Regions from separate parts of the Methylobacterium sp. Leaf469 genome, predicted to be linked through region 3. Evidence: riboswitches for the same ligand, from Rfam matches in the RefSeq annotation. Region 3 holds a riboswitch; each other region holds the start of a gene.

Region 1 (9,632 bases), on a different contig from region 3:
GTAGATCGCGTCGTGGCCGCCTTCGACCTTCTCGATATTCGGGAGCAGCTTGACGCCGAGATACGGCGTGAAGGTCACGGCCACGATCCACGAGATGATCAGCGAGAAGGCCACCACCCAGAAGATGTTGCCTGCGTACTCGCCCGCCGTGGAAGCGGCGAAGCCGACTGGCAGGAAGCCCGCGATGGTGACCAGGGTGCCGGTCAGCATCGGCGCGGCCGTGGCGCTCCAGGCATGGGTCGCCGCCTCGATGCGGTCGGCGCCTTCCTCCATGCGCACCACCATCATCTCAATGGCGATGATGGCGTCGTCGACGAGGAGGCCGAGCGAGATGATGAGCGCACCGAGGGTGATGCGGTCGAAGTCGCGGCCCGTGACCATCATGACGACGAACACGGCCGAGAGGGTGAGCGGCACGGCCAGCGCCACCACGATGCCGACCCGGAAGCCGAGCGCCACCAGGGACACGAAGATCACCACCCCAAGTGCCGTGAAGAACTTGACCATGAACTCGTGGATCGCGTCGTCGATGACCTTGGCCTGATCGGTGATCTTGGTGAAGCCGATGCCGAGAGGCGTCTCGTGATGGATCGCCACCTCCTCGGCGTTGAGGGCTGCGCCGAGCTTGAGGCCGTTGAAGCCGGGCTTCATCACGAGTCCAAGCATCAGGGCGGGCTCGCCGTCGTTGCGGATCTCGAAGCTCTTCGGGTCCTCGTAGCCGCGCTTGACCTCGGCGATGTCGCCGAGCTTGAGGCTGCGGTCGCCGGCCGCGACCGGCAGGTCGCGGATCGCGTCGAGCCCGTCGATGGCCCCGTCGAGGCGCAGGTAGACGCGCGGACCCGCCGCCTCGACGAAGCCGGCCGGGGTCACGTCGTTCTGGTTGGAGAGCGCCGCCAGGAGTTGCTGGCCGGTGATGCCGAGGGTGGCGAGGCGTTGGTAGGAGATCTCGACGAAGATCTTCTGCGCCTGCTCGCCCAGGATGTTGATCTTCTCGACGCCGTTCACGCGCAGCAGACGCTGGCGCAGGTCCTCGGCGCGCAGCACCAGCTGGCGGTGGGGCAGGCCCTGGGCCTGCACGGCGTAGAGAGCGAAGTAGATGTCCGAGAACTCGTCGTTGAACAGAGGCCCGAGCACCCCGCGCGGCAGGCTCGAAGCCTGGTCGGAAAGCTTCTTGCGGGTCTGGTAGAACTCCGATTGGAGCTTGGCCGGGGGCATGTTGTCCTTGAAGATGACCTTGGTCACCATCAGGCCGGGGCGTACCGTGGTCTCGGCCCGGTCGTAGTAGACGAGCTCCTGCAGGCGCTTCTCCAGGGGGTCGGCGACCTGACGCTGCATCTCTTCCGCCGTGGCGCCGGGCCAGGCGGCCGAGACCGTCATGACCTTGACGGTGAAGGCCGGGTCCTCCGCCCGCCCGAGCTTGCCGAAGGCGAAGAAGCCGGCCCCCGTGAGTGCGATGATCAGGAACAGGGTGACCGCCCGCTCGCGGACCGCCAAGGCGGAGAGGTTGAGGCCGTTCATCGCACGGCCCCGGTCAGGCTCGGAGGCGCTTGGCGCACCTTCTGGTCGGCTTTGAGGAGATGGGCGCCGAGCGCCACGATCCGGTCGCCGGCGCTCAGACCCGTAACGATCTCCGCGCGTTCCTCGCCCATGCGGGCGACCTTGACGGCCTGCGGGCGCACCGTCTCGGTGGCGGCGTCGTAGCGCCAGACCGCCGTGCCGTGCCCCTGGTCGAACAGCGCGCCCAAGGGAACTTCCACCCGCTCGGAACGGACCGCATCGAGGGCTTTGAGCTGCAGGGTGACGGTGGCACCGAGCGGCGCGTCCTCGCCGCCGCCGGACAGGATGTACCGCGCCCGGTAGGTGCGTGTGGCGGGATCGGCGGTGGCCGACAGCTCGCGCAGTCGCGCCGGGTAGGTCGCCTCACCCTCCGCATAGAGCGTCGCGGAAGCCTCGCCCTGCGCCAGGCGCCGGCTGCCCTCGGGCAGGAACACCTCGGCCTCACGGGATCCGTCGCGGGCGAGCCTCACCACCGTCTGACCGGCCGCAACCACCTGGCCGGGCTCGGAGGGTACCTCCATCACCACGCCGTCCGCATCGGCCTTGAGCTCGGAATAACCGGCCTGGTTCTCGATCTGGCCGGCCTGGGCCTGCGCATTGGCGAACTGGGCGATGGCGGAATCGGCGGCACCCTTGTTCTGATCGTAGGTCTGCTTCGAGGTCCAGCCGTCCGATACGAGCTTGCGGCTGCGCTCCTCGTCGGCCCGGGCCTTGATCATCTGCGCACGCGCCGCTTCGACGGAGGCGCGCGCGGCATTGAGCGCGAGGGTGAAGTCGGTCCGATCGAGGCGCATCAGCGGCTGGCCACGCGTCACCCGGTCGCCCGGATCGACGAGGCGCTCGAAGATCTTGCCGCCGACCCGGAAGCCGAGGTTGCTCTCGGTGCGGGCTCGGATCACCCCGGTGTAGCGGGCGACGCCCCCCACCCCGGGCACGACCGCGACGGTCTGCACCAGCGGTGGCTCCGGAGACACGGCGGTCTCGGCCGGCGAGCAGGCCGCGAGCGCCAATGCGCCCAGCCCAAGCACCCATCTCGCATTCATGCCCGCCTCCTCGCACCGAACCGGCACGTTTTAAATTATGTTCGACATTTATTATGGCGCGACGCTGCCGTCAATGGTCGCTGCGCGCGCTTCCGGGACTGCGACGGAGCGGCGGCGCGGCGCGTGCTCCCACGAAAGCCGGAACCTCCGATCGCAGCGACCGGATGGCGGTCCCGGTCGAGCTCGGTCGGGCCCATCGCACGGATGTGACTTTTGAGCCCTCACAAACGGACCGATCCGTGGCGTTGGCGCGTAGGCGGGGAAGTTACGCAGTGTTACATGATCCCAAACCTCCGGCTCCGACGAGCCGCCATCGCGGGAGACTGTTCCGGTTGAAGCCACGGATGGACACGATGCCGAGGATCGACCTCACGGCCTGCGACCGCGAGCCCATCCACATCGTCGGCAGCGTGCAGCCCCACGGCTTCCTGCTGACCCTGGACGCAGCGAGCCTCGTCGTGGCGCAGGCTAGTGCGAACGCGCCGGCTCGGGTCGTCGCCGGCGCGAGCCTCGATGCTGTCCTGCCCGAGTTGGTCGCGGTGGTGCGCCGTTACCTCGACGCTGCGCCGGCCGAGGACGGGGCCCACTACCTGCGCACGGTGACGCTCGGCCCGGCGGGTGCCCGGCAGACCTACGAGGTCGCGGCACACCGGGTCGACGACCTCGTCGTGCTCGAACTCGAAGAGGCGGATGCCTCCGTCGAGGAGGGGCTCGATGCCCTGACGCCACGGCTGCGTGCCTTCGTACAGCGTCTGCGGGTGGCCCGCTCCATCGAGGAGCTTTGCGACATCGTCGCCGAGGACATCCGGCACATCACCGGCTTCGATCGGGCGCTGGTCTACCGTTTCGACCGGGACTGGCACGGCACCGTGCTGGCCGAGAACGGAAACGGGGTCCTGCCGTCCTACCTCGATCTGCGCTTTCCCGCCTCCGACATCCCGGCCCAGGCGCGTGAACTCTACCGCCGCAACCGCCTGCGCATCATCCCGGATGCCGGATACGCGGCGGTCCCGATCACGCCGCCCCTGACGCCGGCGGGTACGCCCCTCGATCTCAGTCAATCCGTCCTGCGCAGCGTCTCGCCCGTGCACGTCGAGTACATGCGCAACATGGGCACGATGGCGTCCATGTCGGTGTCGATCCTCGTCGACGACACGCTCTGGGGCCTGATCTCCTGCCACAACCGCACCCCGCACCGGGTGCCCCTGCAGGCGCGCAACGCCTGCGACGTCCTCACCCAGATCTTCGCCCTGCAACTCTCCGCCCGCGAGCGGGGCGCCCAGGCCGAGCAGCGCTTGGCACTCGGGGCGGTCCAGGCGCGGCTCCTCGGGTTCATGGCCGAGGAGGACAGCTTCGTCGACGGTTTGTTGAAGCATCCCGACGACGTCCTGGCGCTGGTGAACGCGGCGGGAGCCGCCATCGTCACGGGCGACCATTGCCGCATCATCGGCACGACGCCTTCCGAGGCCGAGGTCCGGACCCTGTACGACTGGCTCTCGGTCGAGGGCGATGCGGCGGAGGTCTTCGCCACGGAGTCGCTGTCGGAGCTTCTGCCGGCGGCCGCGGCCTTCGCCACCGAGGCCAGCGGCCTGCTCGCGATCTCGGTTTCCAAGAAGTACGCGAGCTACATCCTCTGGTTCCGGCCGGAGGTGGTGCGGACGGTGAAGTGGGGCGGCAATCCGGTCAAGCCGGCGACGCCCGATCCGGAGGGCGGCCCCGACCGCCTGCATCCGCGAAAGTCGTTCGAGATTTGGAAGGAAACGCTGAAGGGGCGCGCGCTCCCCTGGAGCGTCCCGGAGATCGAGGCGGCCAAGGATCTGCGCGCCTCGGTCCTCGGGATCGTGCTGCGCCGGGCGGAAGAACTGGCCGCGCTGAGCGAGGAGCTCCAGCGCTCCAACAAAGAGCTGGAGGCATTCTCCTACTCGGTCAGCCACGACCTGCGGGCCCCGTTCCGCCACATCGTCGGCTACTCGAACCTCCTGAAGACCCGCGAGGGCGCCAACCTGTCGGACAAGGGCCGGCACTACGTCGACACCATCATCGAGGCGGCGTTCTCGGCCGGAACCCTCGTGGACAACCTGTTGGCCTTCTCGCAGATGGGCCGCAACGCCCTGAACCGGGTATCGGGCGACATGAACGCCCTGGTTGAGGAGGTCCGGCGCAAGGTTCTGCGCGATGCGGCGCCCGCACACGTCGTGCGCTGGGAGATCGGGCCCCTGGGCCGTGCCTACGCCGACCCGTTCATGCTGCGCCTCGTCATCGAGAACCTGCTTTCGAACGCGCTGAAGTACAGCCGGAACCGACCCGAGGCGGTCATCGAGATCGGACGGCTTCCCCCAAAAGACGGCGAGGCCGTCTTCTTCGTCCGCGACAACGGGGTCGGCTTCGACATGACCTATGTCGACAAGCTCTTCGGCGTGTTCCAGCGCCTGCACCGAGTCGAGGAGTTCGAGGGCACCGGCATCGGGCTCGCCAACGTGCGCCGCATCGTCGAGCGCCATGGCGGCCGGACCTGGGCCGAGGGCCGGCTCGGCGAGGGCGCGACCTTCCACTTCACGCTGCCCTTGCGGGGCGAGGCACCCTGAGAGATGGCCAACCTGAAACCGATCCTTCTCGTCGAAGACAATCCCAACGACATCGAGCTCACGCTCGCGGCACTGGAAGCGGGTCAGCTCGCCAACGAAATCGTCATCTGCCGGGACGGGGCGGAGGCCCTCGATTTCGTCTACAGGCGCGGCGCACACGTGAACCGGGCGTTGCAGGACCCGGCCGTGATCCTGCTCGACCTGAAGCTGCCCAAGGTCGATGGCTTGGAGGTCCTGGCCAAGGTGAAGGGCGATCCGCAGACCCGGTCCATCCCGGTGGTGATGCTCACCTCCTCGCGCGAAGAGACCGACGTGGTGCGCTCCTACGACCTCGGGGTGAACGCATTCGTGGTGAAGCCCGTTGGGTTCAACGAATTCTTCTCGGCCATCCAGGAACTCGGCGTGTTCTGGGCCGTCCTGAACGAGCCGCCGCCGCACAAGGGAGGCTGGCCATCGAACACCTGATGGACGCCGACGACGCGATCCGCATCCTCCACCTGGAGGACAGCGATCTCGACGCCGAACTGGTGGAGGCCGCCCTCGACGGCATGGGGCGCCCCTACGTGATCGATCGGGTGATGGACCGCCCCGATTTCGCCGCCGCCGCCCTACCGGGCCGTCATGACTTGATCCTCGCCGATTTCGTCCTGCCGACCTTCGACGGCATCAGCGCCCTCGCCGTCGCCCGGGAGCAGTGCCCGGACACGCCGTTTGTCTTCGTGTCCGGCACCCTCGGCGAGGAGACCGCCGTCGAGGCGTTGAAGAACGGCGCCGTCGACTACATCACGAAGCAGCGCCTCGAGCGTCTTCCACGCACCGTCCTGCGGGCGTTGGCGGAGGCCCAGGCGAAGGCCGACAAGCGTCGGGCGGAGGCCGCGCTTCAGGCCCTCAACGATACGCTGGAACTCCGCATCGCCGAGCGGACGCGGGAACTCGCCACCTCGAACGCCGAATTGCAGATGCAGATCGTCGAGCGCGAGCGGGTGGAAGAGGCCCTGCGCCTCGCCCAGCGCCTGGAGGCCGTCGGGCAGCTCACGAGCGGTGTCGCGCACGACTTCAACAACCTGCTCACCGTCATCTCGGGCAACATCGAGTTCCTCGGGCGCGAAGTCTCGACCGAGCGCTCGAAGCGTCGGCTCGCGATGATGAAGGGAGCGGCGGATCGGGGCGCGAATCTCACGGCGCAGCTCCTCGCCTTCTCCCGCCGCCAGAGGCTGGAGCCCACCCCGGTCAGTCTGAACCAGACCGTCGCCTCCATGCGCGACCTGCTCCAGAGCTCCATCGGCGGCGCGGTGCGCATCGAGACGACCCTGCAGCCCGACCTGTGGCCGGCCTTGGTGGATGCGACCCAGATCGAACTCGTCATCCTCAACCTCGCCATCAACGCGCGCGACGCCATGGTGGTCGGGGGATGTCTGACCATCGAGACGGCCAACGTCACGGTCACCGGCCCCCAGACGCGCCCCGAGCAGCCGATGCCGGGCGAGTACGTGATGGTGGCCGTCAGCGACACGGGAACGGGCATGCCGCCGGAGGTGGTGGCGCGCGCCTTCGAGCCGTTCTTCACCACCAAGGAGGTGGGCAAGGGTTCGGGGCTCGGGCTCGCCCAGGCCTACGGCTTCGTGAAGCAGTCAGGCGGCGGCATCCGCATCGACACGATCGTCGGGGAGGGGACCTCGATCCGAGTCTACCTGCCCCGCGTCGAGGACGGAACGAGCGCCGTCCACGAGGCCCCCCACATGACCGCATGCGGGCTTGGCCGCTTGCCGGGCGGACAATCGGTCCTGCTCGTCGTCGATGACGACACGGCTGTGCGTGAGGTCACCACCACCCGCCTCGCGGAGGCCGGTCACGCGGTGCGCGAGGCGGGCTCGGGCCTCGCGGGACTGGCGTCCCTCGAGGCGGACCCTTGCGTCGATCTCGTGGTGCTGGACTTCGCGATGCCGGGCATGAATGGGGCCGAGGTCGCCACCGAGATCCGCAAACGCTGGCCCAGCCTGCCGATTCTGTTCGTCACCGGCTATGCGGACACCACGGCCCTGATGAAGGTCGGCGCGGTCGGCGCCGACAGTATCGTTCAGAAACCGTTCCGGGACGGCGAGTTGGAACGCAAGGTCGGGGAGGCCATCGTGAATCGACCCGCGCCCGGTCTGCGCCTGGTCTCGGGCGGCTCCTCCGGCAGCTGAATCGATCGTCCGCCCCGGATCCGCGGGTTTCGAGGAAGACAGCCGGCTGGCGTCCTGGACCTCGCCGCCTTCGTCCTCGGTGTGCGCGGCGCCGGGGCTCGCCACGATCCTGCGTGTCTCGGCCCGGCAGGTCTCGCGCCGTGACGTTCCAATCGGCGGCCGAGGGCGCTCGGCCTTGACTTCTCCGGACCCGGATGGAACCGTACAGCCGTCAAGGTTCTCGCGGTCCTCGGATCGCGAGCTAAGAGGGAATTCGGTCGAGCCCATCCGGGCGATGCCGAAGCTGCCCCCGCAACTGTGAGCGGTGAGCCGCTGCCGAGAACGGTCACTGGTGCCATGCACCGGGAAGGCCAGGCAGGGGCGTCGATCCGTGAGCCAGGAGACCTGCCTTGGCGACGAACGTCTCTCGGGCGGGGTGCTCCGGTGGGTCGCATGATCGACGTCGGCCCGTCATGGTCGGCGCGCGCCCGTGCTGCTCTGCCTGACACGTCCAGAACCATTTGGATGGTGTTGATGGCCGCGATCGATCACCCCTTCCCCGAAAGCGTTCCCGCTCAGAACCGGCCCGGCGACACGGAGCCCGTGCCCGAACTCGGCTTGCTTGATTTCGGCGTGCAAGGTTTCAGCTTGCATGGCCAAGCTTCGCAACGTAATAATGTTTCAAACGCCATTCAGGCTCCTGAGCCGGTGCCGGGGGGCGTCCCCTCATCGGGCGACGGGCTGGAGCGGCGCTCATCCCGTTCGAGACCCGATACGATGCTCCTGAAAAACGGCCTGCGCCTCGGCGTCGCCCTCGCGGCCCTGTCCCTGACGCCGTCGGTCCGTGCCGAGGAGACGGCGGTCACCCTGGACACCCTCACGGTGGAGGGCACCGGCATCGGCCTCAACGTGCCGGAAGGCGCCATCGGGTTGATCGGACCGACGCCGGGTTTCAGCGCGGCGCGCGCCGTGAGCAGCACCAAGACCGACACGCCCCAGCGCGACGTGCCCCAGGTCGTCACGGTTGCCTCGCGCGAGGTCATCACCGATCTGGCCGCGACGCGAGTCGACCAGGTGTTCAACTACACCCCCGGCGTCGCCCAGCAGAACAACTTCGGCGGCCTGACGGTCTTCAGCTACGCCGTGCGCGGCGTGACCACGTCCGAGATCTTCAAGAACGGCTTTGCCATCAACCGAGGGTTCCCGCCGCCGCCCGACACCCAGAACGTCGAGCGTATCGAGGTGCTGAAGGGCGCGGGCGGCGCCCTGTTCGGGCGCAGCGATCCCGGCGGCGTGGTCAACATCATCACCAAGCAGCCGACGGCCGAGCGCTTCGTCGAGATGGGCGGCCTCTGGGGCAGCTTCGAGCAGTTCCGCGGCACCGTGGATGCCGGCGGCGCCCTCAACGAGGACAAGACGGTCCAGTACCGCTTCAACTTCGCGGGCGGGCGCCAGAACAGCTTTCGCGATTTCGTCGACGGCGACCGGCTGTTCGTGGCGCCGTCCATCAGCTGGCAGATCACGCCTGACACCAAGGTCACCGTCGAGACCGAATTCGTGCGCAACCGCATCGTGTTCGACCGGGGCGTGATCGCCATCAACCGGCAGCTCGGCTTCCTGCCGATCTCGCGCTTCCTCGGCGAGCCGGGCCAGAGCACCGAGCAGACTTCGAACACCCTGCAGGTCCGCTTGGAGCACCGCTTCGACGCCGATTGGCAGATGCGGCTCGGCGCACATTTCAACACCGGCACACTCGAGGGCGAATCCGCCGAGGTCCGCGCCATCGCGGCCGACAACCGCACGGTCTCCCGCGACCGCAACTTCCGGGACTACCGGTGGGACACCGCCATCGGCCAGGCCGAGGTGGTCGGCCGCTTCGCCACCGGGCCCCTGGCGCACACCCTGCTCCTCGGCTTCGAGCGCGAGAGCACCGACAGCCGCACGGTCTATCTGCGCTCGAACGTCCGGCAGAACTCGTTTTCCATCGACATCTACAACCCGCGCTACGGCCAGCCCCTGCCGCCGCTCACCATCCCGCGCAACAACCTCGAGCGGGTGACCAATACGGCCCTCTACGCCCAGGACCAGATCGCGCTCAGCCCCGAATGGAAGGCGCTGCTCGGCGTCCGGTTCGATTTCTTCGAGCAGTCGTTCCGCGAGCGCATTCCGCGCAGCGACGTCGAGCAGTCGCGGGCCGCCGCGACGCCCCGCGCCGGACTCGTCTATCAGCCGCTCCCCGAACTCTCCCTCTACACCAATGTCGGCACGAGCTTCCGGCCGAA
Region 2 (9,632 bases), on a different contig from region 3:
CCGTAAGGACACCGGCCGTCAGTTCGCGGAAGCCCTCGTCGATGGCTTCGACGAGATGCTGGTCCAGTCTCGGGATGCCCCCCTGGTCATGGGGATCGCATTGCATCCCTACATCGTCGGCCAACCACACCGCCTGAAGCCCTTGCGTGCGGCCCTGGAGCACATCGCGGCGCACCGGGACGCGGTCTGGCTCACCACCGCCGGTGCCATCGCCGACCATGTTTACGCGATGACCGACGGGGCGCCCGCCGTGAACGAATAACGCGTTTCGCGACCCCCAAACAGCGACACCCCGAGGATTTCTCCTCGGGGTGTCGCCTCGACGAAAGCGGCCAGATGATCGGGGCTGGGGACGCTCAGGCCGAACCTGAAGGTCCCGCAGGTCCTAGTACGAGCCGAACTTGTAGTTCAGGCCGGCGCGGACGACGGCGAACTCGGTGCCGGAGTTGCGGCCGGCGAAGCCGGGCTGACGGTAGACGACGTTGTTGGTGTCGACGGCGTAGACGCCGGCGTTGCGGTTGTTCTGGTCGAGGTTGACGTACAGGCCTTCGACCTTGAACGTCACGGCCGAGGACTTGAAGAAGTTGAAGAACGAGTCGGTGGGGAGGGCGTACTCGATGCCACCGCCGGCGGCCCAGCCGGTGCGGAAGCTGTCGTTGCCGCGGAAGCCGCCGAAGGAGCGCTCCTCGCTGCCGGCGCCGTAGGCGAAGCCGCCGGTGCCGTACACGAGGGTGCGGTCGAAGGCGTAGCCGAGGCGGCCGCGGACGGTGCCGAAGTAGTCGAGGCTGGCGGTGCCGCGGGGATCGACGAATGTGACGCCGGCGACGGGAGCGAAGCCGGGGGTCAGGACGAAGTTGTTCCGGCTACGGCCGAAGTCGACGTACTGGGCGTCGGCTTCGATACCGACGACCACGCCCGAGCCCGGGGTGAACTGGTAGTTGTAGCCGATCTGACCACCGCCGGTGAAACCTTCGTTCGAACGGTCGGAGTAGGCGACCTGCGAGGGGCCACCGGCGCCGGCGAGACCAGCGGCGCCGCCGCGGACCAGGTTCGGGAACACGTTGTTGTAGACGTTGGTGTCGCGGTTCGAGGCGTCGAAGCCGTAACCGGCGTTGAAACCGGCGTAGAAGCCCGTCCAGGTGAACACCGGCACCGGCACGAACACCGGCGGAGCCGCACGGCGCGGAAGGTCGACGGCGGTGCTGGCGAGGAAGAGCGTCTTGAACATTGTGTGACTGCCAGAAAAGCTGAGGCGCACTCTCGGTGCGGCGTGACCTGGGCTTAGCAAGGCTTGGCACGACGCTTCTAGTGTATTTCGGCAACACCGAGATTAGATCGCATCATCAATGGAAAAGACCAGTCCTTTACTTTGTGTTTACATTAATTGTTTGAGTGGAGGCGATAACGCAGGGTTTGCCATTCGGTTCCGCGATAGGGTCGCTTTTTTAGGATTTACCCGAATGGCCCGGGTGATCGCGTGAGCCTCAGCGCGGCGCGAACACCGTGATGTTACTATTGAGCTGATAGGCGGGGGCGGGCGGCGTGTTGACGAACCGCAGGCGGATAGGACTTTCGCCGAGGATCGCCCCGAAGGCCGGTGTGACGGAGATCGGAAGGCACCGTGACAGGGCGCCGGTGGCAGCGTCCTCGTAGCGTTTGCGGGCTTCCCCGTCGCCGTTCAGCCGCCGGGCGGTGACGAGGGGCGGCCCTCGCAGGGCGCCCGTCTTGTCGAGGCCGAAGCGGAACGCGATCAACGATCCCTCCGTCCCCGGCGGCACCGACCAGCACGCGGCCAGAGCGGTGCGAAGATCCATCCAGTTGTTGATGGGTGACGGACCCTGGGCCAGGGCGGCTGCGCACAAGACGGTGCACACGCCTCCGAGAAGCGCCGCGCTGAAGGGGCGTCCGCTCGCCCGTGATCGTGTCCGTCCGGTGCGCATGCCCCGCATCTTAGGCGAGCGTTTACGCCTGTGTAAAATCGCCTTGGACTCTTCGCTCAGTGTTCCCGCTCGGGTGGCGCCAGGTCGCCGGGAATCCGACGCGGGTCGCCGTAGAGGTCGTCGAGCGCCCCGAGGACGGCCTTGGTCCAGCGTCCGGTCCCGTCGTCGCCGGGATGCCCGCCGGCATAGGCCTCGATCCAGAAGTCGATCTCCTCGTCGCCGAGGTGGATCGTCCGGATTCGCTGGCGGAGGCGAAGCAGATCGGTGCGTGCGCGCAATTCGACCTCGTCCTCGCGCAGGTCGTCGCGGGCCTCCCGCACGGAGATCAGCTGGGTCGCGGAGGACAGGGTGGTACGGTCGAACGCCAGGACGGCACCCTGCCGAACATCGCGGGCGGTGAGCCCCGCCGCACCGTCGTCCCGGCGGTCCTGCATCGCCTGGGCGACGAGGCCTGCCACGGTGCGATCCCGGAAGAAGCGCAGGCTCGGCCGGTCGCCGTCTCCTGTCGGGGCCACGGACAGCCGGTCGAGGATCCAGGCCTCGACCAGATCGGGTACGACGATGGGGTGATGCAGCTGCATCCCCGCGCTCAGTCCGCCGTCCAGGTCTGACCGTGATACACGAACACGTCCGGCCGGCTCGCCAGGGCGGCGAGGCCCGAAAGGGCCGGGTCGTGGAGGGCGATCACGCTGGTGGGAATCGCCTCCATCTGCGCCACGAAGGGCGGCTTGTGCTCGAAGGCGGCGCGGAAGCCACCCTGGTGCAGCACATCGATGATCCGGGGGGCGATGCCGCCGCCGATGTAGACCCCGCCGGTGGCGAGGAACGTCAGGGCGAGGTCGCCGCAGACCCGGCCGAGCAGCTTGGCGAAGAGCGCGAGGGCGGCCGCCGCATCCGGGTCCGTGCCGCCGAGTCCTGCCTCGGTGACCGCGGCGGGATCGAGCCTGGGGCCGTCCTCTCCAGTGCGCAGACGATGCAGACCGGCGTGCAGGCGCGACAGGCCTGGCCCGGAGAGCAACGCCTCGACGGTGATCCGTCCCTCGATCCGCTCCAGGTGCGGCCACAGGGCGTGCTCCTCGGCGTCGCTCGGGCCGAAATCCACGTGCCCGCTCTCCGTCGAGACGATGGCGAGGCGATCCCCCACGGGCAGCAGGGCCGCCGCGCCGAAACCCGTGCCGGGGCCGAGGACGAGGCGGGCGCCCTGATCACCCTTGATCCCACCCTCGCGATGGGGACCCACCGGGGTCAACTCGCCGGGACTGATCTCGGCCGCGCCCGCCGCCACCGGCACGTAGTCGTTGACGATCACCGCCCGCGACAGGCCGAAATCCCGGCCGATCCGCGCGCCTTCGATCACCCAATGGGCGTTGGTAAGCTGTACCGCCGGGCCATCGACGCGCGCGGCGACGGCCAGGATGGCCGAGCGCGGCGGCGGACCGCCACCTTCGGCGAGCGCCGCCCGGATCGCGGCGCTAGGGTCTGGATGGCCGGCCGTCTCGACATGGGCGAGAAGGCGCGGCTGTGCACCGGACTTCGGCACCACGGCGAAGCGGGCGTTGGTGCCGCCGATATCGCCGACGAGGACCGGAAATTCGAACATGCGCGCTCCTTTTCGAAAAAGGCCGGGTTCTCAGGTGTGGGTGACGCGGGTGTGGCCGTTCTGGGTGCGGCCGGGTCAGGCCGGCGGCAGGGCGTCGGGATCGATGGGGGCCCCGTCGGCCCAGGCGTAGAGCAGCCGGCGCACGTCCTCCGGGGTGGCGAGGCGCCGTGTGGCGATGGTTTCGGCCGCGCCGATGCGGACGCTGACGCCCCCGCTCGCGTTGACCACCGCGAAGGCCTTCTCGTCGGTGAGGTCGTCGCCGAGGAAGATCGCCCGGCGGCCGGCATAGGGCGGGGCTTGCGCGAACACCCGGATGGCCTGGCCCTTGGTGGCCGAGGCGGGCACGATCTCACCCACCGCCTTGCCGAGCTGGAGCCGGTAGGCGGCACCCAGGGCATCGGCGGTGATCTTGACCGCCGCTTCCGCGAGCGCCGCGTCGGCCGGACTGGCGAGGCGCCAATGCACCGCCACCGACGCGCCCTTGTCTTCGATCAGAACGGCATCGAGCCCGGCGACGGCCGCGGTCAGGCCGGCCATGCGGGCACGCAGTTCCGGATGGTTCTCGGCGCCTCCCCCGCTCACGACGCCGTCGACCCGCCGCTCGACCCCATGCAGGCCGGCGATATCGAACCGGGCCGGCGCCAGGAAATCGTCGATCACCCCGATGGGCCGACCGGTGACGACGGCGAGCGCGCCGCCGAGGCGGGTGCGCAGCCGCTCCAGGGCGCCCGGCAGGGCCGGATCGACCCGGACCAGATCGGGCCGGGGGGCGATTTCCACGAGGGTCCCGTCGAAGTCGAGGTAGAGGGCGAAGTCGGTCGGCTCGGTCACGCTCTCGGTCACGCTTCGCGTCCCTCCATCCAAGACCGGCCTGCGCTAGCATGACGCGCGCCAGTGGAAAACGGGGCGCGGCCCACGCCGTGCCCTAACTCACGCATCCGTATCCCGACGCCAGGAGCCCGCTGCGCATGTGGCCGACACCGATTCACCCCGGTCCCGACGAGGAGAGCGTCTGGGATTACCCGCGGCCGCCCCGCCTGGAGCGCGTCGCCCGGCGCTTGCGGGTGGTGTTCTCGGGCGAGACCATCGCCAGCACGGTGGTGGGCTGGCGCGTCCTCGAGACCTGCCATCCGCCGACCTACTACATCCCGCCCGCCGACGTGGCCCCGGGCGTGCTCGGCCCGCCGCGCCGGGCCGGCCTCTGCGAGTGGAAGGGCCGCGCCGTGCTCCACGACGTCTCGGCCGGCGGGCGCCGCGCCGAGGGGGCGGCCTGGGCCTATCCCGATCCCACAGCGGATTTTCGCGCCATTACCGGATACCTCGCCTTCTATGCCGGACCGATGGACGGCTGCTTCGTCGGCGATGTCCGCGCCACGCCGCAGCCCGGCGGGTTCTACGGCGGTTGGATCACGCCGGGCCTCGTCGGCCCGTTCAAGGGTGGTCCCGGCTCCATGGGTTGGTAGGGCCATGGCGCCGGGGTTGCGTCCCCGCCAGGCCCGGCTACATGCCGTCACGGTGTGATGGAGCGATGGCATGCACGGTGAGATCGACGTCGAGGCACGGGCGGTGGGGCTGTGCCCGGATCGCCTGGGGCGGATCGACGGCTGGATGGAGCGGCTGGTGGCCGACGGGAAGCTCGCCGGCCTCTCGGTGATGGTCGCGCGGGCGGGCAAGACCGCGTATTTCCGCACCCACGGTCTCGCCGACATCGCCCGGGAGAAGCCGTTCGCCCCCGACACCATCGCGCGCATCTATTCGATGACGAAGCCGCTCACCTCGGTGGCGGTGATGATGCTCTACGAAGAGGGGCGCTTCCAGCTCGACGATCCCATCACCCGTTTCCTGCCGGACTTCTCCGACATGCGGGTGCTCACCGGCGGCAACCGGGTGAAGTTCGACAGCGAGCCGGCGCAGCGCGCCATCACCATCCGCGACCTCCTCACCCATACCTCCGGCCTGACCTACGGCTTCATGGAGGCCACCCTCGTCGATGGCCTCTACCGCCAGAACGGCGTCGATTTCGGCGAGGCGCAGACCGACAGCCTCGCCACCGTGGTGGAGCGCCTTGCCCGCCAGCCCCTGCTGGCCCAGCCCGGGGCCGAGTGGAACTACAGCGTCGCCACGGACGTCCTCGGTTACCTCGTCGCGGTCGTGTCCGGCCAGGACTTCGCGGAGTTCATGCGGGAGCGCGTCCTGGCGCCGCTCGGCATGCTCGACACGGATTTCTTCGTTCCACCCGACAAGGTCGAGCGGTTCGCGGCGAATTACAGTCTGTTTCGCGAGCGCAGCCTGAAGCTCTACGACGATTGCGTCGGGAGCCGGTTCGCGCGTCCGCCGGTGGTGGCCTCCGGCGGCGGCGGCCTCGTCTCCACGGCGGGGGACTACATGCGCTTCTGCCGCTTCCTCCTGGCGCGCGGAGAACTCGACGGCGTGCGGCTGCTGGGGCGCAAGACCGTCGATCTCATGCTCACGAACCACCTCGGCGGCGATCTGGCCGCCATGGGCCAGCCGCGCTTCTCCGAGACGGCCTATACGGGCATCGGTTTCGGGCTCGGCTTCTCGGTGATGCTCGATCCGGCCCGTGCGCAGATCGTCGGAACGCCCGGCGAGGCCGCCTGGGGCGGGCTCGCCAGCACCGCCTTCTGGGTCGACCCGGCCGAGGATCTCGCGGTGGTGCTCCTCGCCCAGCTCATCCCGTCCTCGGCCCTGCCGATCCGCCGGGAGTTGCGGGTGCTGATCTACACCGCCCTGGTGGACTGATCCAGAGCTACAAAAAGCCGGCTCCGCTGGGCGAAGCCGGCTCGAAATTTTCCCGATGAGTCCTGCCGCCCGATGCGGGCGACGCGCGATCCTACTCCGCCGCGGGGGCGGCGGGTGCGGTTCCGGGAGCGGCCGGCTTCGCGCCGGGCTTCGGGGCCGCGGGCTTGGGCGCCCATTCGGCGTCGGAACGCGGGCCGCCGGGCTGGTTCGTCGCCGCGGTGAGCTGGCCCGGAACCACGTCGTTGACCTTGCTCCAGGTCTGCGATCCGCACAGGAACCCGAGCATGCAGCCCCGCACGGACAATTCGGTGGGCTGATCGGCCCACATGGTCACGTCGTAGAACTTGCCCTCGTCGGCGTTGTAGATCTTCCCGGCGTAACGGGCGTCGGCATCCGGCTTCAGACCCATGATGAGCTGGTGCCCCAGCGACGGGCGTGCCTGCTTCTTGGTGTCAGGATTCTTGAAGTCGACGCGGGGCTGGCCCTTGTCGTTCAACGGCACCTTCAGCCAGACGACGTAGCCGCACAGGTTGGTGTTCTGCGGACCGCATTTCTCGACGCGGATTCTCGCGCGGCCATCCTCGGTGAGGTAGGTCCCGGTCGCGTCGTTGGGCGTGGCGGCCAGGGCGGACCCGGGCAGCGCGGCCAGGGTCAGGCCGGCCAGAGCGGCGAGGGTCGATCGGTCGATCATCTGTTGGACATCCTCAAACTTCGAAAACCTGCCGGGCGGCGCCATCAGCCGTGTCGTGTCGGCCCGCCGGAGCCGCGCCGGACGACCGTCACCGGGCCACACGCGGTCGTCGCCCCGTGCGGTGATGCCCCGCCTTCGGACGCGAAGGTGACCGGATCATGACCACGACGCCCTGCCATTGCCGGAATCCGGCTCCCAGGTCGTCGGTCCGGGCCCGAACGCAAAAAGCCGGCGCTTTCGCGCCAGCTCTTGGGGCTTCGTGATGGGGGCGCGCTTATTCGGCAGCGGTCATCTCGGCCGTGAAGTGACCGCACCAATCCTTGGACGCCACCACCGGCCAAAGGCCCGGGGACTTCGGCTCCGGCTGGCTCACGGGCGGATTGAAGCGGCACAGGCCCGCATCGCCGGCTGCCGCGCCGCCGTTGAGCTTGTGATCGTCGAAGAAGCGGCAGCTCTCGCAGGCGATGCTGTGGTTGCTGGTCATCGTGTCTCTCCCGGTCGGATGGGCAGTCGCTCCACCCGTGCCGTTCTTAATTAGAATAACTCCAATCAAGCGTCAACGTCGTTTTCGGTGCTTGGTCGTCGTCGGTTCGTTGGTGTGCCTGGAATTCCGCTTTGCCGCTGGATCGACCGTCACGATCCGCGCTTCGGCTTGACGGGGTGATCGGCGAAGTCCTAGCGTAACCGTGACGGTTCCTCTCCGGAGGATCAAAAGGGAACGCGGTGAGGGCTTTGCCCCGATGCCGCGGCTGCCCCCGCAACTGTAAGCGGCGAGCCCATCATCAACACGTCACTGGGTCTTCCGGATCTGCCAAGATCCCGGCCTGGGAAGACGATGAGAGGGCGGTGACCCGCGAGCCAGGAGACCTGCCGTCAGTCGTGGTCACACGCGAAACGCATCGGGCGGGGTGTCCTGATGGGTGTCGGGGCGTTCGCATGCCGCGAACGGATCGGCCTCGTTCGCGGTGACGTGCCACACCGCGCCCCGTGCGCGCCCGCCGTTTCCGCATGCGCCCGCCCGAACCACTGCCTTCATTGCCTATCGATCGTGATCGCGTACCGCACCCGTGCGGCCGTCGAGCTCATGCGTCGTCGCACGAAAGGGCTTGGCCAGGACTGAACGATTGTAACACTATAACATTCGTTTTAGGCGTGGTGGAAGCGTCGTCGCGTACGTCGCGCGCCCTCGGACAATTCGCATCGCCATGCTGTTTCCACACTCCTGCCTCGCGCATCATCCCGGTCCCGGTCCCGGGATCGTCGGAGGATGTCTTCTCCTTGTCCTCGCTCCCCTCGCGGCCTCGGCGCAGGAGCCGGCCGTCACCCTCGACACCCTGTCGGTGGCCGGTTCCGGCGTCGCGCCCGCCGGGCTCAACCTGCGCACGGTGGATCGCGGCGCCAGCCGCCTCGGTCTGACGCCCCTGGAGACGCCGGCCAGCGTCGACGTGATCGCGGGCGAGACCGCGCGCCGGCGTGGCCAGAACACCGTCGCGGAGGCCGTGACAGAGAACGCCACCGGCATCACCACCGTGGCGGCCCCCGGCAACGGCAATGGGGCCTTCACGGCGCGCGGATTCGCCGGCCCGAACTCGATCCAGCAGCTCTACGACGGCACGCGCCTCTACGTGGGCGCCGGCACCGTCACCTTCCCGTTCGACACCTGGAACGTCGAGCGCATCGAGGTCCTGCGCGGCCCGGCCTCGGTACTCTACGGCGACGGGGCCATCGGCGGCGTCGTCAACGTGGTGACGAAGAAGCCGGTGTTCACGCCCATCAACGAGGCCCGCGCGGCCCTGGGCTCGGACGGTCTCGCCCGCCTCGCCCTCGATTCCGGCGGCCCCATCGGTGAGGCCCTGGCCTACCGCTTCAACATCAGCGGCAACCGGTCCGGCGGCTGGATGCAGCCCGACGGAGATTTTCGCAACCTCGCGGTCTCCGGCGCGCTGACCTTGCAGGCGGCCCCCGACCTCGCCTTCACACTCAGCCACGACCTCGGCTACCAGGAGCCCGCCCGCTACTGGGGTACGCCGCTGGTCAACGGGCGGATCCTCGATTCCATCCGGTTCAACAACTACAACGTCCGCGACGCCAAGATTTTTTGGACGGACAACTGGACCCAGCTCAGGACCGAGTGGAGCCCGAGCGCCGACATCACCGTGCGCAACACCGCCTACCGGCTCCAGAGCCGGCGCCAGTGGCTCGACGTCGAGCAATACGCCTTCAACCGAGGCACCGGCTTGATCGACCGTTCGAGTTACACCGAAATCTACCACCAGCAGGAGCAGGTCGGGAACCGCCTCGACGCGACGGTCCGGGGCACCCTGTTCGGGTTCCGCAACGAATTTCTGGCCGGGTTCGACGTCAATCACATCGCCTTCCGGCACACTAACAACTTCCAGTCCGAGGGCGGCGGTCTCACCACGAGCGTCGATCCGTTCGCCTACGATCCCGGCCTGTTCCCGGCCAACGGCCGCGCCTCGCCCGCCTATGCCACGTCGACCAACCAGGCCTCGGTCTTCGCCGAGAACCGCCTGATCCTGTCGGATCAGCTCTCGCTGCTGACGGGCGTGCGCTTCGACGCCCCGACCCTGAACCGCCGGAACCTCGTCTCCGGCGCCACCTTCCAGCGCGACTTCCAGGC
Region 3 (9,632 bases):
AGGGCGTGACGGGCACGATCGACGTCATCGCGGTCGCGGCCCACGAACACGAAGCCCCGGGTCGGGCTGAGCGCGAGGCCGGGCGACGCGAGCCGCTCGCTCCATGCGGCGAGGCGATCGAGGGCGTCGGCGGTGCAGCGTCCAAAGGCGGTCTCGACGGCAAGGGCGGTCCGGCCGTCTCCGAGATCGTGCAGCCCAGGCGCCAGGGACGGAATCTGGGAGGGGGCCGGCATCGCCGTGCCGGCGAGACGATTGCGGCGTGAGGTATCGAGGTCGCGCATGCGCCGGGCTCCGCTCCCGGCCAGCACAATCAGGATCTCGGACACGTGCGCGAGTGCCCGCGCCGTCGTCACCGGCGCGAACCAGATCGGTCCGTCCGGTCCTGCGAGAGACCAGGCGATGCCGTCCGGCGCGACCATTCGGAGCTGGATGTCCGCATCCGCCCGACCGAGGCCGGAGGCGCCCGTTTCCTCGATGGCCACCAGGGCCTTCGGCGGCAGGCCGGGAATCGCGCGGCCGATGGCTTCCACGGCCTCGGCCAAATCGGAGAGTCCGAACAGCGGCGCGGTCAGGGTCAGGCGCTGCGGGCCGCCATCGGCACGGATATCCCCCAGGCCCACGGCCGTGAGGTGAGGGGCGAGCGTGCCTTGCGTCTCGGGCGTGACGCCCCGGATCTGAAGGTTGGCTCGTGCGGTGACGTCGATATGGCCGTTGCCGAAGCGGCGTGCGCCCTCGGCCACGGCCCGCGCCTGGGCGGCGGTGAGGCGCCCGAGCGGCGGGTGGACCCGCGCCAGGAGCCCGTCGCCCGTCTGCATCGGGCGGGCGAGGCTCGGGCACCAGCCGCGCCGGCTCGCGGCCTCGGGCAGAACGCGGCGGGCGACGTTCACTCGGCCGCCTCCGGCAAGCGTTCGTCGGCCGCAATCGCCTCCGGCATCAGCTCGTCGGCCGCCATGGCGTTGCGCCGCGTCGTCCACAGACCCCGGCGGCGGGCCTCGTCGAATCGCTCCAGGATGGCGCGGGCGGCCTCGGGGTTCGCAGCGCGCAGGGCATCGAAGGTGTCGAAGTCGGCGATCATCGCGCCGTAGAGCCGGTCGAGATCGGCATTCGACACGGCGTCCGTGGTGGCGGCGAGGACGAAGACCGCGTCGATGCCCTGCGCCAGTTCCTGGGCGCCGCGATAGCCGTGACGCAGCTGCGCTGCGATCCAGCGCGGATGGGCGAGTTTTCCGCGGATCAGCCGGGCCGCGTCCTCGCGGGCCGTCCGGGCCTTCGGGGCATCCGGGGTCGCGACATCGAGGCTGTAGAGGGTCGGCTGGCCCCCTGTGAGAGCGGCTGCGGCGGCGAACCCACCCATGGCCTCGACGGCGGCGTCGCCGTCGAGCAGGTCGCGCTCGGCGATGTCGAAGGCATGGACGTAGGCATCGGCCTGGGCGACGCGGGCGGCGAAGCCGGCATCGGCCACGTCCGATGCCCCCCCATAGGCATGCGAGGTGGCGTCGAGGTAGGCGCGGCCGAGATCCGCGCGCTCCTCCCAGGCCCCGTCGAGGGCGAGCCCGCCGGCGCCGGCGCCGTAGCGGCCCGGTGCCGCGCCGTAGACGCGGGGCGTCGCCTCGCCCCGGCGGCGCGCGGCCGCGAGGGGGTTCTCCGCGTCCTCCTCGTGACGCGCCGCAACGGAATCGGCCGCGCGGGCGAGGAGCCCGAGGGTATCCGGGAAGGTGTCGCGGAACGCCCCCGAGACCCGCACCGTCACGTCGATGCGCGGCCGGTCGAGGAGCGCCAGGGGCAAGACCTCGAAACCGGTGACACGGGTGGAGGCGTGGTCCCAGACCGGGCGTACGCCCATGAGGGCCAATGCATGAGCCACGTCCTCGCCGCCGGTCCGGAGCGTCGGCGACGCCCACAGATCCATGACGATGCGGGCGGGATACTCGCCCTCGTCCTGAAGGTAGCGGCGGACCACGGCATCGGCGGCCTTGGCGCCCAGGGTCGTGGCGGCCCGCGTCGGCAGGCTACGCGGGTCGAGGGTGGTGAGGTTGCGCCCCGTCGGCATCACGTCGGTACGGCCGCGCGAGGGCGAGCCGGCGGGACCGGGGGCGACGAAGCGACCGTCGAGGGCTGCGAGCAGTCCGTCGCGCTCGGCCGCTGCGCAGGCGGCCACGGCTTCGGAGGCCTGAGGCGCCGCCCGGCCGAAGACATGGAGCCCGTCGCGGGTGGTGACCTCGCCGAGATCGCACAGATGGGCGTCCAGCGCCGCCAGGGCATCCGGCATGGGGGTGCCGATATCGATGCCCGCCGAGGCCAGCAGTCCGGCCGAATCCGCCTCGTCCAGGATGGTGCGGGCGATGATCGCAGCGCGGCGCGGATCGAGGATGCTCGCCGCCGAATACTCTTCCACGAGTTCGCGCAGGTGTGCCGATTCCGGGTCGAGACCCGGGCATTCGGTCTGCGGCGTGAGATGGCCGAGCGCCACGCCGCCGAGGCGGCGCTTGAGGGGGGCGGCTTCGCCGGGATCGTCGACGATGAACGGGTACACCACCGGCAGGGACCCGATCGCGCGGGCGGGCCAGCAATTCGGCGACAGGGCCACGGCCTTGCCCGGCAGCCACTCGGTGGTGCCGTGGGTTCCGAGATGGATCAGGGCGTCGAAGTTCTCGCGCAGGCCGAGATGGAAGGCGAGGTAGGCGTGGGTCGGCACCGCATCGGGGTCGTGATAGCCGGCCTTGCGGTCGGCGGCACGGCCACGATCGGGCTGGAGGAACAGGGCGACGCGGCCGTTCGGAGCGCGAACACGCTTTCCACCTACAACCTCATCCTGAGGTGCCGCGTGAGCAGACTCGCAGGAGGGCTCCAGGCATCGCAGGTCCAACTGGACCCCTCCTTCGAGGGCTCCGCTCCGCTCCGCCACCTCAGGATGAGGGTGTGGGTGGGAGGTCGGGCACACCATCGAAAAACGGAAGGCGCCGTCGACGATAAGGGGATCGGCTTCTGGCTCCCCCCAAGACGCGATCAGCTCGGCCCGATCGGCCTCCGGCAACCCCGCGAACCACGCCCGATACGCGTCGAGGGACACCGAAAAATCGCGTGGCCCGTGCGTGAGCGCGCGCATCACCGCGTCGGCTTGCGGCAGGGCGCCGGCGGCGTAGCCCGCCGCCGCGAGGTCCTCCACCATAGCTCGCGCGCTCTCGGGGGTGTCGAGGCCGACGGCGAAGCCGGCCCGGCCGCCGCGCGCCGGGTAGTCCGACATCACCACGGCGAGCCGCCGTTCCACCCGGGGCAGGCGGGCGAGACGCACCCAGGCTGCCGCCCGGTCGGCGAGCGCCGCGATTCCCGTCGCGTAGGGACGTGCGCGGCGCTCGGAGAAGCCATCGATTTCGGGGCCGTCCTCCTTGAACGAGATCGGGAAGCCCGAGAGCCGGCCGTCGAATTCCGGCAGGGCCACCTGCATGGCGAGGTCGGCCGCCGACATCCCCCGGGCCGAGGCGTCCCACGCGGCGTGGGCCGCGCCGAGGGTGTAGGCCTGGATCACCGGGCAATCGGCGCCGTCCAGGACGAAGCCCGCATCCTCGCGGGCCGAGAAGGCGGTCGCGGCCACGACGACGTCGGGCTTTCGCGCCGCGATGGTGTCGCGCAACGCCGCCAGGGCCGCGGGGTCCTTGAGGCTCGAGACGGCGACCACCAGCACCTGCAGGCCGCGGGCCCGGAGTGCATCGCCCAAGGCCGCCAGGGGCGCGGCATCCCCCGACAGGATCGCCGAGCGGTAGACGACGAGGAGCGCCAGGGGCACCGTGCCCGCCTGCAAGGGCCGGCCGGCGGCTAGAGCCCGATCGCGGTCGATGGGGCCGCAGCCGGGGCAGCAGACGAAGCCGCGCGGCAGGGCTTGCGGCTCCTCCACGGTGCCGGGAAAGCCGATCTCGGCCGCGATCCGCCCGAGCATCCGGCGCAGGTTGTCGGCGCCGCCCGCCCGGAAATAGGCGTCGAGGACGGGTGCGAGATCGGGCGCCGTCGAGAAGGCATCCAGGCGATCGTCGGGCCGGTCGTCGCCCGGCAGGACGATGAGGCGAACGCCGTTCGCCCGTGCGGCGGCAGCGGCACGCTCGATGCCGTAACGCCAGTAATCGAGCCCGCCGAGGCATCGGATCACGACGCATTTCGACCGCGCGATAACCCCGTCGACGTAGAGGTCCACCGACATGGGGTGACGGAGCTTCGCGAGTTTCGCCAGACGCAGGGTCGGGGCCGGACCCTCGCCGGCTTGCGGAAATGCCGCTGCGAACGCGCCCGCGACGCCGAACAGGTCGGAATCCGTGAACGACAGGAACACGATGTCGCCCGGCGCCTGACCGAGATCGATGGCGGCTTCGCCCTCGTCGAGGGAAACCGTATCGACGCGGATCAGATGCATGGCGGGATGCGCGACCTCACAGCCGCGCCTCCGTGAGGGGCCGGCCGATCCGGGCGCGTTTGCGCCGGCGCAGCCGCCAGAGGGCGCGGACGAGGAACAGTCCGATCGCCGCCACGGGAAGCCAGGGCAGGCTGGCGACGGCGAAGCGCAGGGCGGCGCCCGCACTGGCGCCGAAGGTCTGGCCGGCCTGGCTCCAGGCTTCCTCGACGGGGGCGAAGGCACCCGCTCGCGCGCTGTCCGAGCGAAGCGAAACCGAGACGATTTCGGTATCGACGCGCCGTTGCAGGCCGCGCTGCTTCGCCTCCCCCTCCTCGATTTCGGATTGGACCTTGGAGAGTTCCTGGGCGATGCGGATGAGGTCCTCCACGCGCGTGTCCGCCTTCGCGGACAGTTCGTCGAGGCGCGCGCGATAGGCGGCGAGCTGGGCGAGCCGGCGTCCTCCGTCCGCGATGGGTGTGGTCAGGTCGTCGGCCCGTGTTGCCTGACGCCGCAGGACCACATCGCCCGCCGCCTCGCCCGGCAGGGGAGCCGTGAGGAACGCCACGTAGGGGGCGACGGACTCGTGCGGCAACCGGACCTGAATCTGCGCCTGCGGTCGCCCCTGCGGACGCGGACCGTCATCGATGGACGACGTGACGAGGATGCAGCCGAGGCCCGCATCGGTCAGGCAGCGGTCACGCGCCGCCGCGAAATGCGCCGCCACCCGATCGGGCGGCAGGCCGATGGTGAGGTCGTGCGTATAGGCGAGCTTGGCTGCGGTGTTGCGGGCGGGCTGGGCCAGCGCGAGGGGATTGGCGGTGTCGGGCGCCGGCGGGCGCGTGTCGGAGCAGCCCCCCAGTCCGAGGAGTACGGCAAGGCCCAGGGCCGCCGCCGCGCGGCCGTTCCGTACCGCCATGGCGCTCACCCGGCCAGGGCGGCGGCGACCGCCGCCTGATCGAATCCCTTGAGGCCGATGACGACGAGGCGGCCGTCGCGGGCTTCCGTGCTTTTCCAGGGTCGGTCGTAGTGATGCGCGATGCGGGTGCCGACACCCTGCACGACGAGGCGCATGGGCTTGCCCGTGACTTCGGCGAACCCCTTGATGCGCAGCACGCCGGCGGTCTCTGCCGCGCGACCGACGCGGATCGCCAGGTCCTCGGCGGTGGCCGTGGCCGGGACGGGCAGGGCCACGGAGTCGAAATCGTCGTGGTCGTGGTCCTCGCCCTCGCCGTGGTGCGAGGGTCTGGCGTCGAGATCGTCCTCGGCCGCGGCTCCGAGGCCCAGGATCACGCGGGGATCGAGGCGGCCGTGCTCGGCCTCCACCATCTTCACGGCGCGGGGCAGGTGGGCCTGAACCTCGGCGCGGACCTTCTCGCGGCCGGCGGCGTCGAGGAGGTCGGCCTTGTTCATCACCACGAGGTCGGCGCAGAGGATCTGGTCCTCGAACACCTCTTCCAGGGGATTGTCGTGATCGACGTTCGTGTCCTCGGCACGCTGGGCGGCGGAGGCCGCCGGATCGTCGGCGAAGAAGCCCGCCGCCACGGCTGGACCGTCGATGACCGCGATGACGCCGTCCACGGTGACCCGCGAGCGGATCGCAGGCCACTGGAACGCCTGGACCAAGGGCTTGGGCAGGGCGAGGCCGGAGGTCTCGATAAGGATGTGCTCGGGTGGGTCGGCTCGGTCGAGGAGCTTGTTCAGGGCCGGCACGAAGTCGTCGGCCACGGTGCAGCAGATGCAGCCGTTGGCGAGCTCGACGATGTCCTCGTCTTGGCAGCCTTCGATGCCGCAGGCGGCGAGAAACGAGCCGTCGAAGCCGATATCCCCGAACTCGTTGACGATGATCGCGAGCCGCCGGCCGTTCGCGTTCTCGACGAGGTGGCGCACGAGGGTCGTCTTGCCGGCCCCGAGGAAGCCGGTGACGATGGTGCAGGGAATCTTCTCGACCAGGGTCATTCGGCGGCGTCCGTACTAGGGTGCGCCGCGAGCGGCGGGATGCGGGCGACGACGCCCTTGCGGAATTCCTGGGGCCGCGCCTTCCACGGCACGACGCCGTCGGGCGTCTCGCCGTAGAGGCCGACCCCTTCGAGGATGATCCGGGCGGATTCGGTGGCGTCGAGGTCGCCGTAGACGTAGGTCCAGCGCCCTTCCGAGGCCACCGCCACCGTGCATGGCCGCTTGCAGACGGAGAGGCACTCGACGCCTTCGATCCGAAGGCCGGTCTGGCCGTGCTCACCGACAGCCTCCCGGAGCGCGTCGAGGAGGCGCGCACCGGCGCGGGGTTCCGCCGGGTCGCCCGCCGTACGGCAGGCGGTGCAGACGTAGAGGGTGACCACGTCAGGCATGCGCCGTCGCCTTGCGACCGAACAGGGCCCAGGCCCAGCCGTAGGCGAGCCCGATGACCGCCCAGAACACGAAGGCGATCCCGAGCGAGCGTGCGGCGAACTGGGCCGCGTAGCCCGCCGGCAGGGCGGAAGCCGCGTGGCTCGTCTCGGGTGCTCCGGCGAGGTGTGGTGCCACGATCAGGACGAGGCCGCCCGCGATGGAGATCGGCGCGCGGCGGATGGCGATGAGGTAGAGCCCCATGGCGGTGGCGACGGCGGTCATCACCCACCAGAACTGACGATCGGCGAGGGGGGCGGCGTCCATGCCCGGTAGTTCCGGCGGCAGGCCGAGGGCCGGCGCCAGGGCGACGGCGAGGAAGCCCGCCACGGCGAAGCGCAGGCCGGTCTCGGGCGTCGGTTCGCGCCCGCAGGCCAGCAGCACTGCGCCGAGCAGCAGGGCATACCCGACGCCGCCCACCAGGGTGGCGAGCGCCGTGAACGCCATGCGCGGCAGTCCGGGTCCGGGCTGCCAGGCGGGCGCGGTCTCGCCGCCGGACACGCCCGGGTCCTTCGCGCCGTGATCGTGTCCGCCATGCACCCGCACCACGAGGGATGCGAATCCCGGCGCGGGGGGCGATACGGGGGCTTGAGCCTGCGTCTCGTAACGCTCAGCCGCGATGATGAGCGGAGAGGTCAGGGCGAGCTGCAGGCCCGTCGCGACGATAGCCGCGAGGAAGCCGGCGACCAGGGCCGCCGACACGAGCCGGATGATCATGGGGTGTCTGCCTTCAGGCGCCAGGCGCTCAGTGGCAGGGAAAATTCTGGGTGTGGCGGAAATCGTGCGCCGCGTTGTGGAGCGCCATCGCCGGGGCGAAGCCCGCCATGAACACGAGGCCGAGGCCGAGGAACGCGGCGACGAGAACGGCCCCGAGGCGCTCGTTGGTGCGGGTGCCGGTCAGAACGAGGGTGTTGGTCGACATCGGTTGATCTCCTGGCCGCCCCGCCGGCGGCCGTGGTCGAAGGTGAGGACGAAGGTCCCCGGTGCCGGACGGCAGGTCTCCTGGCTCGCGGGTCATCCGGAACCTGCCGCCTTCCCGGATCGCTCCGGTGGCCGATGGCAGGCCCGTCGCCGCTCACAGTTGCGGGGGCAGCCGCGGTTTCAAGGCGCTTGCCCCTCACCGCGTTCCCTTTTCACCCCGTCGCCGGGGCACCGTCCGATCCCGATGCTTCTACGCGGTCGCGCGATCCCTGACAACGCGCCGCTGTGCCGTTTGCATCGCCTTTGACCACACAAGGGCGTTTCGGGCTAAAGAAGCCCTATGCGGCAGCCGTCCCCCCCATGACCGAGATATTCCCCCGTGTGACCCTCGTCCTCGGCGGCGCGCGCTCGGGCAAGAGCGTCCATGCCGAGGGGGTGATCGAGGCGCAGCCGCCACCCTGGCTGTATCTCGCAACGGCCCAGGCCTGGGACGACGAGATGCGCGACCGCATCGCCCTCCACCGCACCCGAAGGTCGGCCGACTGGATCACGCAGGACGTGCCGATCGACCTGCCCGAGGCGGTCGCGGCCGCGCGCGGACCGGTACTGGTGGATTGCCTCACCCTCTGGCTCACCAACCTGATCCTGGCGGAGGCCGACGTCGAGGCCGCGACCGGGGCGCTGCTCTCCGCTTGCGCCGACGCGCCGGGGCCGGTGGTCCTGGTCGGCAGCGAGGTCGGCCTCGGCATCGTGCCCGACAATGCCCTCGCCCGCCGCTTCCGCGACGCGGCAGGGCGGCTTCATCAGCGCCTCGCCGCACAGGCCGACCGCGTCGTGTTCATGGTGGCGGGGCTGCCGATGATCGTGAAACCCCAACATGGAGACCACGCATGAGCGACGCCGCCGACCGCCATCGGGAGAAGATGGAGAAGCGCAAGGCCGTGCAGGATGCCGAGGTGGCGGAGAAGACCATCGAGAAGGGCCTCCTCATCGTCAACACGGGTCCCGGCAAGGGCAAGACCACGGCGGCCCTGGGCCTGATGCTGCGGGCGCTGGGCCACGGCTGGCGGGTCGGCGTGGTGCAGTTCATCAAGGGCGCCTGGGACACGGGCGAGAAGCACGCCTTGAAGGCCTTCGGGAACCAGATCGACTGGCACACCCTCGGCGAGGGCTTCACCTGGGAGACCCAGGACAAGGCCCGCGACATCGCGGCGGCCGAGCACGCCTGGACGAAGGCCCTGGATCTCATGGCCGATCCGAGCATCCGCCTCGTGGTGCTGGACGAACTCAACATCGCGCTGCGCTACGACTACCTGCCCATCGACGACGTGGTGGCGGCGTTCCGGGCACGCCGACCGGACCTCCACGTCATCGTCACCGGCCGCAATGCCAAGCCGGCCCTCGTCGAGGCCGCCGACCTCGTCACCGAGATGGGCTCCGTGAAGCACCACTTCGCGGCGGGCGTGAAGGCGCAGGAGGGGATCGAGTTTTGAGGTTCCAGCCGTCATGACCCGCGCCATCATGATCCAGGGCACCGGTTCGGATGTCGGCAAATCCCTCATCGTCGCCGGTCTGTGCCGCGCCTTCGCCCGGCGCGGGCTGCGGGTGCGGCCGTTCAAGCCGCAGAACATGTCGAACAACGCCGCCGTCACGGCCGATGGCGGCGAGATCGGACGGGCCCAGGCGCTTCAGGCGAGGGCCGCCGGAGTGGCGCCCTCGGTCCACATGAACCCGGTCCTCCTCAAGCCCCAGAGCGAGACCGGCAGCCAGATCGTGGTGCAGGGCCGGATGGTCGGCCAGGCCGCGGCCCGGGACTACCAGGGCTGGAAGCCGCGCCTCCTCGGGGCCGTGCTCGAAAGTTTCACCCATCTGAAAGCCGAGGCCGACCTCGTCGTGGTCGAGGGCGCCGGCTCGGCGTCGGAGGTGAATCTGCGCGCCGGCGACATCG

Evidence for each region. A riboswitch is a leader RNA that binds a small molecule or an ion and turns the genes downstream of it on or off. The one in region 3 is predicted to bind cobalamin.
Region 1: linked by a shared signal. The riboswitch ahead of ASG60_RS07035 (TonB-dependent siderophore receptor) and the one ahead of ASG60_RS09225 (CbtB-domain containing protein) in region 3 are both predicted to bind cobalamin.
Region 2: linked by a shared signal. The riboswitch ahead of ASG60_RS07185 (TonB-dependent siderophore receptor) and the one ahead of ASG60_RS09225 (CbtB-domain containing protein) in region 3 are both predicted to bind cobalamin.

Annotation. Positions count from the first base shown of each region.
Region 1 covers NZ_LMRE01000009.1:6,596-16,227, reverse strand. The annotation lists gene ASG60_RS07060 (efflux RND transporter permease subunit) at 1-1,518, opposite strand, end outside; gene ASG60_RS07055 (efflux RND transporter periplasmic adaptor subunit) at 1,515-2,600, opposite strand; gene ASG60_RS07050 (ATP-binding protein) at 2,954-5,185, shown strand; gene ASG60_RS07045 (response regulator) at 5,189-5,650, shown strand; gene ASG60_RS07040 (response regulator) at 5,650-7,371, shown strand; cobalamin riboswitch at 7,569-7,778, shown strand; gene ASG60_RS07035 (TonB-dependent siderophore receptor) at 8,128-9,632, shown strand, end outside.
Region 2 covers NZ_LMRE01000009.1:32,781-42,412, forward strand. The annotation lists gene ASG60_RS07135 (polysaccharide deacetylase family protein) at 1-262, shown strand, start outside; gene ASG60_RS07140 (porin family protein) at 386-1,228, opposite strand; gene ASG60_RS07145 (hypothetical protein) at 1,485-1,814, opposite strand; gene ASG60_RS07150 (hypothetical protein) at 1,997-2,521, opposite strand; gene ASG60_RS07155 (glucokinase) at 2,530-3,540, opposite strand; gene otsB (trehalose-phosphatase) at 3,616-4,371, opposite strand; gene ASG60_RS07165 (DUF427 domain-containing protein) at 4,509-5,003, shown strand; gene ASG60_RS07170 (serine hydrolase domain-containing protein) at 5,074-6,300, shown strand; gene ASG60_RS07175 (DUF2147 domain-containing protein) at 6,392-6,991, opposite strand; gene ASG60_RS07180 (hypothetical protein) at 7,266-7,475, opposite strand; cobalamin riboswitch at 7,665-7,881, shown strand; gene ASG60_RS07185 (TonB-dependent siderophore receptor) at 8,197-9,632, shown strand, end outside.
Region 3 covers NZ_LMRE01000012.1:298,345-307,976, reverse strand. The annotation lists gene ASG60_RS09255 (hypothetical protein) at 1-887, opposite strand, end outside; gene cobN (cobaltochelatase subunit CobN) at 884-4,402, opposite strand; gene ASG60_RS09245 (DUF4349 domain-containing protein) at 4,419-5,297, opposite strand; gene cobW (cobalamin biosynthesis protein CobW) at 5,303-6,337, opposite strand; gene ASG60_RS09235 (DUF1636 domain-containing protein) at 6,334-6,726, opposite strand; gene ASG60_RS09230 (CbtA family protein) at 6,719-7,480, opposite strand; gene ASG60_RS09225 (CbtB-domain containing protein) at 7,509-7,685, opposite strand; cobalamin riboswitch at 7,738-7,935, opposite strand; gene cobU (bifunctional adenosylcobinamide kinase/adenosylcobinamide-phosphate guanylyltransferase) at 8,045-8,578, shown strand; gene cobO (cob(I)yrinic acid a,c-diamide adenosyltransferase) at 8,575-9,177, shown strand; gene ASG60_RS09210 (cobyric acid synthase) at 9,191-9,632, shown strand, end outside.